DNA from 3 places in the Paraburkholderia sp. GAS334 genome. Region 3 is predicted to be linked to each of the others. Evidence: predicted binding sites of a transcription regulator. Region 3 holds the regulator's gene; each other region holds the start of a gene.
The links. Region 3 encodes FNR, which switches genes on or off when oxygen is low (the NO sensors DNR and NnrR bind a similar motif). Its sites were predicted from a motif close to TTGATNNNNATCAA; they were not measured.
Positions count from the first base shown of each region.

Region 1: a site for FNR is predicted at 1,407-1,420, ahead of P3T21_RS11780 (universal stress protein). Genes of this name have one in related genera too.
Region 2: a site for FNR is predicted at 1,656-1,669, ahead of P3T21_RS26950 (hemerythrin domain-containing protein). Genes of this name have one in related genera too.

Region 1 covers NZ_JBNDMO010000005.1:201,404-205,998, forward strand. Annotated here, with positions in the region: gene P3T21_RS11770 (acyl-homoserine-lactone synthase) at 1-485, shown strand, start outside; gene P3T21_RS11775 (FadR/GntR family transcriptional regulator) at 559-1,248, opposite strand; gene P3T21_RS11780 (universal stress protein) at 1,551-2,036, shown strand; gene P3T21_RS11785 (helix-turn-helix domain-containing protein) at 2,135-2,896, shown strand; gene P3T21_RS11790 (SUMF1/EgtB/PvdO family nonheme iron enzyme) at 3,040-4,347, shown strand; gene P3T21_RS11795 (DUF2970 domain-containing protein) at 4,450-4,595, opposite strand, start outside.
Region 2 covers NZ_JBNDMO010000018.1:76,597-81,191, forward strand. Annotated here, with positions in the region: gene P3T21_RS26945 (c-type cytochrome) at 972-1,592, shown strand; gene P3T21_RS26950 (hemerythrin domain-containing protein) at 1,887-2,213, shown strand; gene P3T21_RS26955 (hypothetical protein) at 2,214-2,390, shown strand; gene P3T21_RS26960 (hypothetical protein) at 2,560-2,862, shown strand; gene P3T21_RS26965 (DUF1571 domain-containing protein) at 2,998-3,936, opposite strand; gene P3T21_RS26970 (hypothetical protein) at 4,153-4,332, opposite strand; gene P3T21_RS26975 (hypothetical protein) at 4,430-4,595, opposite strand, start outside.
Region 3 covers NZ_JBNDMO010000009.1:281,040-285,634, reverse strand. Annotated here, with positions in the region: gene P3T21_RS19025 (universal stress protein) at 68-907, shown strand; gene P3T21_RS19020 (universal stress protein) at 1,110-1,595, opposite strand; gene P3T21_RS19015 (hypothetical protein) at 1,982-2,179, shown strand; gene fnr (fumarate/nitrate reduction transcriptional regulator Fnr) at 2,193-2,981, shown strand; gene P3T21_RS19005 (zinc-dependent alcohol dehydrogenase family protein) at 3,073-4,059, opposite strand; gene P3T21_RS19000 (DUF1488 domain-containing protein) at 4,157-4,432, opposite strand.

The DNA of each region.
Region 1 (4,595 bases), on a different contig from region 3:
TTCCGACGATCGCGGGGATGGAGATCGACGGCTATGACGCACTCGGCCCGCATTACATGCTGATACAGGACAAGGCGGGCGCCGTGCGCGGCTGCTGGCGCCTGATGACGACCGAAGGCCCGAACATGCTGAAGGACACGTTCCCGCAACTGCTGCATGGCGACGCAGCGCCGGTCGGGCGGCATATCTGGGAACTGAGCCGCTTTGTCGTCGAGACCGGCGGCGAAGAGCAAACGTTTGGCTTTGCCGATCTGACGATGCACGCGATCCACGAACTCGTGACATTCGCCGACCGGATGGGCATCACGCGCTACGTCACGGTGACGACGACGCCGATCGAGCGCCTGCTGCGCAAGACGGGCATCGAGCTGCGACGGCTCGGGCCGCCGCTGCGGATCGGCGTGGAAAATGCGGTGGCGCTGGAGATCGCGGTCAGCCCGCAGACGCGGGCCGCGCTATTCGGGCCGATGGCTGCCGCAGCCTGATGCGTGCGGGTTGTGGGCCGGTGTGCAGGCCGGTGTGCGGACAGTTGCGCACAGGGCGGCGTTTATTCGCCGCTCACGACCCGAACATCCGGTTGAGCGCGTTTTCGAGGTGAGCGCGCATGGCCTGGCCAGCGGCGGCGGAGTCCTTGCTGCGGATCGCCTCCAGCACGGCAAGATGTTCGCGCTGCACGAGACGCTGCCGCTCCAGCGTTTTCACGAGCGACAGATTGCGCGACAGGTTCATGCTGAACACGATCTGCTCTTCGATGAACGACATCACGGTGATGAAAAACTGGTTCTTCGACGCCCGCGCGACTGCCAGATGGAATGCGAAGTCGTCTTTTGCGCCAATGCCCTGTGTTTCGATGATGCGTTCGAGCTCATCCCATGCATGCTGGATCGCCGCGACATCGTCGGCTTCGGCCTGCTGCGCGGCCAGCGCCGCAGCGCCCGCCTCCGTGACGATGCGAAATTCGTAGCAGCGACGGATGTCCGAGAGCGTTTCGAGCGGCGCGAAGCGGCGCACGTCCGGATCGGGCCGGCGCGCGACCGTGGTTCCCGAGCCGTGCCGCGTGACAATGATGCCGTCGGCGCGCAGACGCGCGAGCGCTTCCCGCACCGTCGGGCGCGATGTCTCGAAGCGCTCCGCCAGCGCGTGCTCGGTAGGCAACCGCTCGCCCTCCTTGTACTCGCCTTCCAGGATCTGGTTCAGGATGTCGCCGTAGATCTTTTCGGGCAACCCCGAGGATTTCCGCTCGTTCATCATCGATGCCGCAGCTTGTCTGAATAGAGCATGATTGTAAGGCAAACTTTGCGCCGTGCCCGCCTGATTCTGATAGACGGCAAGCCGTGTGGCGGCTGAAAGCCTCGCCCGGTATGGCTCCGCTGCTTCCTCGCGGTCAAGTACCCCGACCTTACGACTTGATTTACATCAAGGAAATGTCTGCGGTTTTAGGTGATCATTTAATCTCAGGCTTTAATCAAGTGCGCTCGTAGTGTTCTCGCAGTGCCCTTTCTCCTGGGTCGTTCCGCATCGTGCGTCGACCCCTCTGCTGCGGAGGTCTCATGTACTCACGTATCCTGGTTGCGGTCGACGGCAGCGAAACGTCGCGCCGTGCGTTCCACGCTGCGCTCGATCTCGCGAAGTCGAACGGTGCAGTGTTGCAGGCGTTCTACGCCGTCGAGAACTCGCCCATGTATTTCGACGCGCCCGGCTATGACCCGTCGATCCTGCGCAACAGTCTGATCGCACAGGGCAAGGAACTCGACGCGGAATTACTGCAGCTCATGCGTGACGCCGGCGTACAAGGCGCCGTCGCGACGGGCGAAGCCTCGTCGCTCGAGGATGTTTCCGTGCTGGTGCTCAAGGCCGCCGCCGCGTTCAACGCGGATCTGCTCGTGATGGGCACGCACGGCCGGCGCGGCTTTCAGCGGCTGATTCTCGGCAGCGTCGCGGAACGCTGCGTACGGCAGGCAAAGCTGCCTGTCTTGCTGGTGCCTTCCGCAGTCGGAGACGGGCAACCGTCGCCAGAAAAAACCAGCGCCGCCTGACATTTTCAGACAAGACGCCCACGCGTCCTTTTGTCACTCAGGCCATGCAGAGGCCGGTGGGACAATCAGGACATCATCACTTTCCCGGCCTTCCGAACATGCTCACTCCCGTCGCGCTTTCCCAGTCTGCCGCGCATCGGTCCGCCCGCGCTGTCCCGTCCGTGCGCGCCGGGCGCGATGCGGCCCGCTGTTCGACATGCGCGATGCGGCAGCTTTGCATGCCGCAAGGCCTGCGCGCCGAAGATCTGCCAAAGCTCGAGGCGCTCATTTGCAATGCGCGCACGGTGCGACGTGGCGAAGCGCTCTATCGAACCGGCGACCCGTTCGATAACCTGTACGCCGTCCGGTCGGGCGCGCTGAAAACGGTGATGGCACACCGTCTCGGCCGCGAACAGGTAACCGGGCTGAAACTCGCAGGCGAGCCGCTTGGCCTCGACGGCATCAGCACCGACCACCACGCGTGCAGCGCGGTCGCGCTTGAGGACAGCTCGGTATGTATCGTCCCGTATCCGGCGCTCAAACGTCTGTGCCGTGAAATCGGTTCGATGCAGGACCGGCTGCACAAGCTGATGGGCGATCAGATCGTGCGCGAGGCGAAGCAGATGATGGTGCTCGGCTCGCAGAGTGCCGACGAGCGCGTGGCTGCTTTCCTGGTGGATGTGTCCGAACGCAATGCGCAGCGTGGATATTCGTCAAACGAATTCAATCTGCGCATGACGCGTGAGGAAATGGGCAGCTATCTTGGCATCACGCTCGAAACGGTCAGCCGTACGCTGTCAAGATTTCAAAAGCGCGGCCTGATCGACACGCAGGGCAAATTCATCCGCATCGTCGATTTTGACGGACTGCGTCAGCTCTAGTCAGCGCACGCGGCCGCCGCCTCGGTCGCTCCGGGCCGCGCGCAAGAGCGCGGCCGCAAAATGGCGGATATCATTGCGGTTTGGCATGCCTTCTGCAAGCACGTACAGTTTCCGTACCGTGCCCTCCAAGGAGACCCGGCGCAATGAATCGCGATCCCGCACTGCAGCACCCGCTCGTCCATCGACTCATCGAAGCCCGCCGCGTCACCGACGCGTTGTTTGCCGTCGTCAAACCCGAGTTTCTTTACGAGCGTCCGATCCGTGAACGTCACCGGATCGTGTTCTACATCGGCCATCTCGAAGCGTTCGATCGAAATCTCTTCGATCGACGCCTGTTCGACCTCCCTGCGCTCAGTTCCGAACTCGACCAGCTTTTCGCGTTCGGCATCGATCCGGTCGACGACGGCTTTCCGACTGATGTGCCGTCCGACTGGCCATCGCTCGAGGTCGTCAGTGAATATGCCGCGCAGGCGCGCGCGCAGATCGACCAGAAGCTCACGTCGCTGGAAATCACGAATGAAGGCATGCGCACGGCGTCAGCAGAGCAACTGCTGCACGTCGCGATCGAGCATCGGCTGATGCACGCCGAAACGCTCGCGTACATGCTGCATCAGTTGCCCATCGAGCAGAAGGTCGTGCCGCAGCAATCCGTCAACACGACGTTCGGGAGCGGCGAGATCACAGGCAATTCGATGGTCAGCGTCCCGGCTGGCTCGACCGTTCTTGGTATGTCGCGCGAAGCCGGCGCCTTCGGCTGGGATAACGAATTCGGCGAACTGCGCGTCGATGTGCCCGCGTTCGAGATCGACCGTCATATGGTGACAAACGGCGCGTATCGCGCGTTCGTCGAGGCAGGCGGTTATCGCGACAAGTCGCTGTGGACCGACAGGGACTGGGCGTGGAAGGAAGCCGAACACATCGGACACCCCGCCAGCTGGTCGCTGCGCGAAGGTAACGGCGATGGCGCGCGCGGCTGGCGCTTGCGCACGATGTTCGACGATATTCCGCTGCCCGAAAACTGGCCCGTGTATGTGAGCCACGCCGAAGCCAGCGCGTACGCACGCTGGGCCGGCAAGACGCTGCCGACCGAAGCGCAGTGGCAACGCGCAGCGCACGGCGCGCCGCACGCGGCGTCCGGCAATTTCGACTTCCGTAGCTGGGATCCTCAGGCCGTCGATGCGCATCCGGATAACGTCAGCGCGTTCGGCGTCGAAGGGCAGTTCGGCAACGGCTGGGAATGGACGTCGACGTTGTTCGATGCGTTGCCAGGCTTCGAGGCATTTCCGTTTTATCTGGGCTATTCGGCGAACTTCTTCGACGGCCAGCATTACGTGCTCAAAGGCGGATCGGCGCGCACGGCGGCGTGCATGCTACGTCCGACGTTTCGCAACTGGTTCCAGCCGCGATATCAATACGTGTATGCGGGGTTTCGCTGCGTGCGTGGTGACTAATAAAGCGAAAGTTGGAAACAAATTTGGCCTATTGGTTTAACGCAAATTTTTTCAACTGATGCTTCATCAGTCAGCACACGTCATCCGGTTTGCTCAGATGGCTCAGTGCGCTACGGTCGTCGCAAACCGCGCAAGGCAGAATAAGAGCACACCGAAACCTCCCGCTAGCCCAATCGCCACCAAGGGCAGAAACGGCAATTTTATCGCCGCCATGTCGGCCTGATGCGACGCGCCCTTGCCTACACCAA
Region 2 (4,595 bases), on a different contig from region 3:
TTTAAGCCTTCGGAACGAGCCGCTAAGGTCGCCGCCAGCTTCCGCCGACCGATCACAAAATCCAGGGAGGAGAGATGCTCAGGTTGGCGCTGTGGGCCATATTGGCCGTGCCGGTTTTTCTGGTTGGCCAGCTTGTCGTATTAGCCCTGCTTCTCATCATCGTAACTCTGAACTGCCTCGATAGACTCACGGCACCGCACGCTAAGCGGATCTCTGGCGCCGCTTCGAAGGAGTGACGTCGCGAGAGACTGGTGCGCCAACTTGTGCCACGGGCAATATGCCGCGGTCGTCTATTGCGGTGGAGGGATTGAGGTGGCGCTTAAGTCTGGCCGATGAACGCGCCCACAATCGTACAGGCAGATTTGTCGCCCTCGCAGTATGGTTGTTTTCAGGCCGACAGCGGCTCTCGAGCCGTGCGTTCAGGCCGCATCAACCCCTTAATGAGCGACCTTTTTTGTACAGCAAGGCAGTACGAAAATGAACCTTTTCGGTCGCGCTTGCTGGCTAGGACCGGCTCTGCCTCTCGGCGATGCGCGTCACTAAAGCGACGACCAATCAGTGACGAGCCTTCGTCCCCAGGTTGGGACCGGCTGGAGAACGTGGATGCCAGCGCCAAACGGGCCTGCGCGCTGTCGTGAATGATCGGCACCGCGCCACGAATGCCAGAGACAGGCGCTCCATGTCCGAAATCAATACCACCCCGTACGGCCCGGTCGATGCTGCTGCTCTGCGAGCGGTGGAATCGACGTTCGAAACCACGCAACTGTTTGCGGCTGTCGATTCGCTTGACGTATTGCGCGCCCCTCGTTGCCCTCCAGTTTGATGGGGAACATTACCCGCGCCGTTTCGTATGTGTGAAACCGCACGCCTGCCTTCAACTTTCTCTGCGCGCCGAGCCTGGATAGCTCATATGCTGACCAGATGGCCCGACCACTGATATTTTCAATCCGCTCAGCCTGACGAGAACGTCCATGAAAAAGATATTTGCTCCCCGGATGTCCGCGGTCGCGCTACTTGCCGCCGCTGGCATCGCCCTGATCCCAGCCCTCACACAAGCCGAGGATGGCGCCCGCATTGCCGGGCAGATTTGCTCTGGCTGCCACGGCGTACACGGGCGCAGCGAATCGCCGATGTTTCCGAAGCTCAACGCCCAGACACCTGAATACATCGAAGCCCAGCTCAAGGGATTCCACGAACACGCGCGTGGCGAAACCGCTGCCCGCGATTACATGTGGGGCATGGCCGCACTGCTGGACGAGGCAGCCGTCAAATCGCTGGCCGATTACTACTCGCATCAGGCCGCAACCCGGGGCGCGGCGGGTGACCCCACCTTGATGGCCAAGGGGCAGGAAATCTTCGAACACGGCGTGCCGGACAAGGGCGTGCCGGCTTGCGCTTCATGCCACGGCGCGCAGGCCCAGGGGGCCGGTACGTTTCCGCGCCTCGCAGGGCAGCATCAGGAGTATCTGCTGCATCAGATCGAGGTTTTCCAGAACGGTACCCGCGGCAACGCGCCCGTGATGACCGCCGTCGCGCATACGTTGAGCGCCGACCAGGCCAAGGCGGTTGCGGCCTATCTGCAATCCAGATAAGCAGTTGCCAATTTATGCGGTCGACGGGCGCTGACCCCATGCGCCACCCTGTCCGCACAGCCGTTGATCTCCATCAAGGCTGTGGCGTTAGTGCGCTTTGATGTCGAGCGGAGGATGACTAGCATTAAGGTATCGGTGCAGCTTCCTGCTCATGCCACGGGCGTGAAGCTGCAAATCGATTCGCCAATGCTTTTCGTGTACTGCTGCGGAGTTTGATATGCAGTCTCTGGGACCACGTAATGCCATAACCGTCATCCTTCATGAACACGAGCAGATGTCGACCGTTATGGGGGCATGCGGCGCTTTGTGGGTCTGCTGGCAGCAGGTACGCCCGCTCCGGGCCTCATGGTGTTACGGGCGATGCTTTATTACATCCGCGAGTACCCTCAGCAGGTGCACCATACTAAAGAGGATCGTTACCTGTTCACGCCGCTGCGGGATCGGACAGATGAGTTTGACTATGTCCTTGCGGAACTGGAGTCACAGCACGCTCGAGGTGACATGAAGTTGAGAAATATCGAGCACGCGCTGACCCGGTATGAACTGAAGGGTGCCCCTGCACTTCGGGAGCTACGAGCCGTGGTGGATGAATATGCAGAGTTCTATGCAGACCACCGGTGAATGGAAGAGACGTTGATTTTGCCGGCCGCCAGACGTCTTCTGACAAAGGAAGACTGGGCGGAGGTCGACGCCGCCTTTGGAGCAAATCGCGATCCATTCGTCGGGGTAAAACTTGAAGACGATCTCGGCAAATTATTCTCGATGATCGTCAATACGATCCCGGAGACGGAAAGTTAGCAGTTCGGTTGCGCTTTTCGACGGGCGGCCGGTCACGTGATGCAAATGCGGATCAGCGGGATCCGTGGCCGCGTAATTGAACAAAGAGTTCTTTTGAGCACCAAACGCCGACGCGGGAGGGGATACGCAAGATGCTCGTCACTTTCACCTGGAACTGCGGCACGCAAGCGTGCCGACTTATGTTGCCAGTTACCTCTTTCCGATCCTGTTGCTGGCGTATGAGGTGCATAGGGTGGGCAGGTGGGTCTTCGACTACGGGATGAACTTCGCGAACTTCAGGTTCATGGGCTACGAGTTTCTGCTGATGCTTGTGTTCGTTGCGCTCCAGGTCGTCTTTGAAGGCATTTTCCTGATTGGGGCGTGGATGAGCCGGGATCACGATTTCGAACATCGGGTCGCGAATCTCCTCGCAGGCCTCGGCTGTTCGCTAGTCGTCATCGGTTTCGACCTGGCTTTGCAGTACGCGCTGTAGCGCGAGTTCTGCGGGGTCGGCCAGGTCCGCTTTCAGCAACGCCGACTGTCTCGTTATGGTCGACCAGAGGCTGTCGTGCCTGCCCGAATTGAATAGCCGTGTGGGTGTCTGGCTCCCGCATCACACATCAGTTGATCAGAACTTGTACTCCGGATTCTTTGGATCGAATACCGAGTCGTCGAAATGTTTCGGCGTCACCTCCGTGAACGAAAACTTCTCCAAGAGTTCCTTATCGTTGTCCCACGCTTCGCTCGTGCGAAAAAAAGGTTGCCGCAAGTCGAGGCCGAGCCGCTCCTTCTTTGCATAGAAGTCGGGCCGACCGGTAGGTGTTTCCCACGTGAACGCCACTACGCGCGCACCATGATCGTTCAGCACCTCGATCTCCGAGGGCTTCTCGACGCCGGCCGCGCGATACTTCTTCAGTTCAGCCAGAAACAGATCCGTGAAATAGTCTATACCCAGTTCACGCACGGTATGGTTCGACTGCGCCTTGACGCGAGCGCCATCGATTGGTACCCACAACGACACGAGGTTGAGGATCCCACCCGGATGCGCGTAAAGCTGATCCGGGTCCTTCTTCTCGTCATAAATCATTTCCTGCCCGGCATTCCTGCCGTCAGCCAGCCACTTGACATAGACTTGCCGCGGCTCCTGACGATAGCGGACCAGCATGTGAGCCGGCTTCTTCTGCCACTTGCCTTTCACGCGTTGTTGGCTGAACGTCTGGAACTCGCATTCCCGGTAGCGCGTGATGCCCGTCTGCACGTAGCGAGGCACAGTGTCGGGCGCGAGCGCTTGAAAGAGTTCGATCAGTTGCGCGTCGTCCAATCTTTCGAGCTCACCGCTTTGCGCGGCGCGGCTTAGCCAGGCGACCTGGCGCTCGACAGGCAGACTAGCCACCTGTGCGATCGCGACGGGTGACTGATCTGCCGGCGCTGGATGGCTCGCCGGTGTCGGCGTGTCCTCAGCATGCCCCGGCGCGACAATCATTGCAGCCGATATGAGCGCTAGAAATGCGAGCCTCGCGAACCCTGCGGCGCGGGACTTGATTGACGTCTTGGCGACACCCAGCATGTGGCACCCCGGTTTCGTCGATTTTTCGTTAAGACAGCGAGGCAAGCACGATCTGCAGCCTTCTGACATGAGCCTTGAACGCGTCGCGCGTTTCGCGATCGGCTGTCGATCAAGTGCGACGTCTCGGCGATTTCGACGTGCTCAGGGAAGTCATCGGCGACCTTGCTCCTTATGTCCGGTGGCGACGATCGAACGATAGCGACCAGTAAAGCCTCCTCAGCGTGAATCATCCCAGTATGGAACGGTTATCGAAGCGAAGGTCCGGTGGATCACAGGTGCGATCTTTGGGTCGGCCAACCACATGATCTTTTGCGCATCCGCCAGCGCCCTGCGCACAAGCGTCACGCGGCTAGCAACGAAGTCAACGCGAACTCCATCAATGGCGTTGATGGACATCGCTGGTCCCTGCGTGAGTCTCGAGGAATCCTGGCACGATCAATTCATGGGTTGACTCGCTTAGGGCACGGTTTCAGCCGCGCGTCGCGCGGCCGGATCAATTGTGCATCTCCCGCACGTACGCTCGCCCCTTCTCTGTGATCAGACACCCACCGTGTGGGGCCGCCGAAATCAGGTCGAGCTTTTCCAGTTCGGTCTGGATATCCCATCCAACCATGAGAGGTTGGTCGTTCGCCGCGCGTTGGCTGAGTTCCAGAAGCGTT
Region 3 (4,595 bases):
AGAGCAGCCGCGCTCATAGACTCCAGATGATGCAAGCCCGCCCCGTCCTTTTTCTGGAGTCGCCGTAATGAGTTACAAGAGCATCGCTGTTCATCTCGACACGAGCGAGCGCGCCCATCCGCGGCTCGAACTCGCGCTCGATCTCGCGAAGCGCTTCGACGCGCACATCACGGGCGTGTTTTCGGTGTTCACGCCCGATCCGCGCTCGTTCTACGTCATGGCGGGCACTGCCGGCTACTACCCCGAACACGAAAACCTTCGACAGGAACGGCGTGCGGCGCTCGAACGCCTGTTTCACGCCGAAGCGATGCGCGCACAGGTGCCCGTGGACTGGATCAGTACCGACGAATACGCGAACCACGCCGTGCCGCGCCTCGCCCGCTGTGCGGACCTGATCGTGGCCGGCCAGGACGACCCCAACGATCCCGACGCGTATGTCGGCGACCATTTCCCCGAAGCGCTCGTCATGTCGGCTGGCCGTCCGGTATTGATGGTGCCCTATGCCGGCAACTTTCCGTCGGCCGGGTCCCGGATCACCGTGGCATGGGACGGCAGCCGCGAGGCGACGCGGGCGGTGCACGACGCGCTGCCGTTCATGCGGCGCGCAACGCTGACGACGATCGTCACCGTGAACGGCGCGAAAGGCGAGCCGCCCGGTAGCTGGATTCCGGGCGCCGACATCGCGGCGGTCGTTGCGCGACACGGCGTCCAGGTCGAAGTGAAAAATCTGGTCGTGCCGCACGCCGACCCGATTGGCGAAGCGCTGCTGTCGCACGCCGCCGATGGCGGAAGCGATCTGCTGGTGATGGGCGCGTACGGTCACGCCCGCTGGCAGGAACTCGTGATGGGCGGCGTTACTCGCTCGGTACTCCAGTCGATGACCCTGCCCGTGCTGATGTCGCACTGACGCGTTCATGCGAACACGCGCATTTGTGGTGATCAACACGGGCTCATCGAGCATCAGGTTCCGCCGCCCTGGCTGCACGGACGACGCTCCGGGCCGGCGGCCGGCCGCTTCGGGCGAGGCGACCGGTATCGGCGGGGCGATGACGTTCAGCGTCAATGGCGCCCCCCGGCGGACGAAGCTTGCCTGCCGCGACCGGCGACCCTTACGAGGCCGCGCTCGCGCCGATCGGCGGCTCAGCCTCCGGGTCGAAGCGCACGAGCAGGACCGGCAGGCTCGTCAGCCGGACCAGCGATTCGGCGACGCTGCCCATCAGCATCCGCCGCCAGCCCCGGCGGCCGTGCGTGCCGATGACGACCAGTTCGGCCTCGCACTCGTCGGCCGTTCGCGAGAGCACGCTGGCGATGTCTTCGCCCCAGGCGTCGATCGCGCGGGCCACGCCCTGCACGTTGGCCTTCCGAAAGCGTTCGTCTGCTTCGGCCAGCGCGGCGGTGGCCCGTTCGGACGCCTCGATGCTCGTGGGATCGTCGTCGAGGACCCCCTCCCCGACATCGACGAGTCGCGCCGCGTGTTCGACGACGCAAACGGCCGTTACCGTGGCATTCGTGACCTGCGCCAGCCTGATCGCTTCTTCGAGCGCAAGCCGCGCGCAGCCGCTGCCGTCGATCGCCGTGAAAATTCGCTTGTACATGACCGCCTCCGGGGCTTACGCCCGCTCATGTTGATGGCGCGACCATCGCGGCCGCGTGCGAGGTTTCAGTGTGACGGCCAGTCACGGACGTAGACTTGACGCGGATCAAGCGTCGGGCGCTGTCCCGGCCGGGCGGGCAGATCCTGTACAGGCTACTCGCTGTTTCGCGCTGGCACACCACGGGTAAAGCGGGCAAAATGAGGGGAGGTACAATCCGCGCCGCTCAGGCGAGGGCCTCAGACGAATTTCTCCCCTCTCCGCATTGACATCGCTCCACGTGGAAAGATCCCGGTCAGGCGAACCCGCATGGCAGTGCACAATAAGGCTCACAGCGCTCGCACGCAGCCGGAACGGCCGCGTATCGCCGCACTCGGGCAGCGCCCGGTGTGGAGGCTATCGTTGTGTTCGTGCTGGGTGTCGCCGCTGTCGGCACGCGTGCTGACCAACCATTCGAATGCGTCGTTTCGCGAAGCCTGCATGGCCGTCGCGCGCACTACTTCTTCGACAAGACCAGCGAATTCCAGCTGGCGCGAGACACGATTGAGAGAATCGCGCGCGAGCGTGTTGCTGGCGCCACTGAGTGAAGAGGAGCAGATCATGTCTGACGTTGCCGAATACCCTGTCGACGCGCCGCCTGCCCGCAACATCCCGGCGGTATCCCGCGCGCCCAACGCGGCAGGCGCCCACGCCGACGCGACACGTCCGGCGTCGCGCTGCTCCACCTGCGCGATGCGTTCTGTCTGCATGCCGCAGGGTCTCTCGCCGCTCGAATTGCTGCGGCTCGACGCGATCATCTGCTCGACACGCGTGGTGAAGCAGGGTGAAGCGCTCTACCGCACGGGCGATTCGTTCCAGAGCATCTATGCCGTGCGCGCGGGCTCGTTCAAGACGATCGTCATGCATCGCGATGGACGCGAGCAGGTCACCGGCTTCCATCTCGCGGGCGACGCGCTCGGACTCGACGGCGTCAGCACCGGCCACCACAGCTGCGATTCGATCGCGATCGAGGACAGCAATGTCTGCATCATTCCCTTCCACCTGCTCGAATCGCTTTGCCGGGAAGCCAAAGGCGTCCAGCAGCACGTGCACCGGATGATGAGCAGCGAGATCGTCCGGGAATCGGTGCTGATGATGCTGCTTGGCACGATGTCCGCCGAACAGCGCGTCGCCGCTTTCCTGCTGAACCTGTCCACCCGGCTGAAAGCGCGCGGTTATTCGCCCGCCGAGTTCTATCTGCGCATGACGCGCGAGGAGATCGGCAGCTATCTCGGCATGAAGCTCGAAACCGTCAGCCGCATGTTCTCGAAGTTCCAGCGCGAAGGTCTGGTGGAGACACGCGGCAAGCAGATTCACATTCTCGATCTGGACGGACTGGCGCGGGTATGAAGTCGATCGGCGACCGGGCCGCCGGGCCGGTTCCCTCCGATGCCGGAACTCACAGCGAGGCGCTTTCAGCGCCGTGCTTCCTGATGCGACCTCAACGGACCGTCAGCACCGCGGCGCCTGTCAGCCGTCCTTCGCGCAGGTCGGCAAGCGCCTGGTTGGCGTCACCGAGCGGATAGCGCGTCGTTTCGATCTTGAGACGTGTCTCGCCGGCGAGTCGCATGAAGGCGACGCCATCTTCGCGTGTCAGGTTGGCGACCGATACGACCCGCCGCTCGCCCCACAGAAACGCATACGGAAACGACGGGATGTCGCTCATGTGAATTCCGCCGCACACCACGATGCCGCCCTTCGCCACCGCCTTTAGCGCGAGCGGTACAAGCGCGCCAACCGGCGCGAACAGAAGCGCGGCGTCGAGCGGCTCAGGCGGCGTGTCGTCGCTAGTGCCGGCCCATGTTGCGCCAAGGCTGAGCGCGAGTTGCTGTGCGGCCGTATCGCCTCGCCGCGTGAACGCATAGATTGTCCGCCCCTGGTGCCGCGCAACCTGCGCGACGATGTGGGCCGCCGCGCCGAATCCGTAGATGCCGATGCGCTGCGCGTCGCCGGCCATGCTCAAGGTTCGGTAGCCGATCAGGCCGGCGCATAGCAGCGGCGCGGCTTCCACGTCGGAATACTGAGGCGGCAAATGAAAGCAGTAACGGCTATCGGCGACCGTACGCTCCGCGTAGCCGCCGTCGATCGTGTAACCGGTAAATCCCGGCTCATCGCACAGATTTTCGCGGTGAGCGAGGCAATAGCGGCAATGTCCGCAGGTTCGCCCGACCCACGGCACGCCCACACGGTCGCCGACGGCGAATCCCGTGACATCGGCGCCGAGCGCGGCGACTGTGCCGACGATCTCGTGCCCGGGAATGACAGGCCGCTTCGGATCGGTCAATTCCCGGTCGACGACATGCAGATCGGTCCTGCAAATCCCGCAAGCGCGAATGTCGATCAACAATTGTCCGGCGGCCGGTGCGGGATCCGGCACCTGCATGTCGCGTAGCAGACTCGAGCTGCCGTCGAACACCATCGCGCGCATCGCTTGCCTCCCAGATTGATCTCCAGTCGACGCCGGGAAGGCCGGGGCGAACCGGTTATCGCCGCGCCGATGACGACCGCGCTGCTTACGTGGCGCGTCACTCACAGAACCGGAAGTAGCCGCTACGTAACAGCACCGGCTTGCCATCGACTTCCTTCAACATCCGCTCGGCCGCGTGCTCGATGGCCGCCCGATGCGCCTCGAACGCGGCGAGCAGGTCATCCTCGCGTAGCGACGCCGCGCCGAAATGATCTTCGAGTGCCTCGGCGGTGATCGCGCATTGGACACGCTTGCCGTTGACCACCGACGGAAACGCCAGCACAAGGTCCCGGCCGCAATAATCCGGGCGTTCCTGCGGAAAATGGATATGCATGAGAGTACTTCACTCGATGCGTGGTTCCAGAACGCGCATCCGGATCCGCCGCATGGCGAGGCGCGTGTCGCCACGCGCGACGGGCGCCTTCACACAGGATAGGCCGTCGGCGCCGCACGACAAGTCGCGCCTCCCAGCGCTTGACCCAGATCAATGCCCCTCC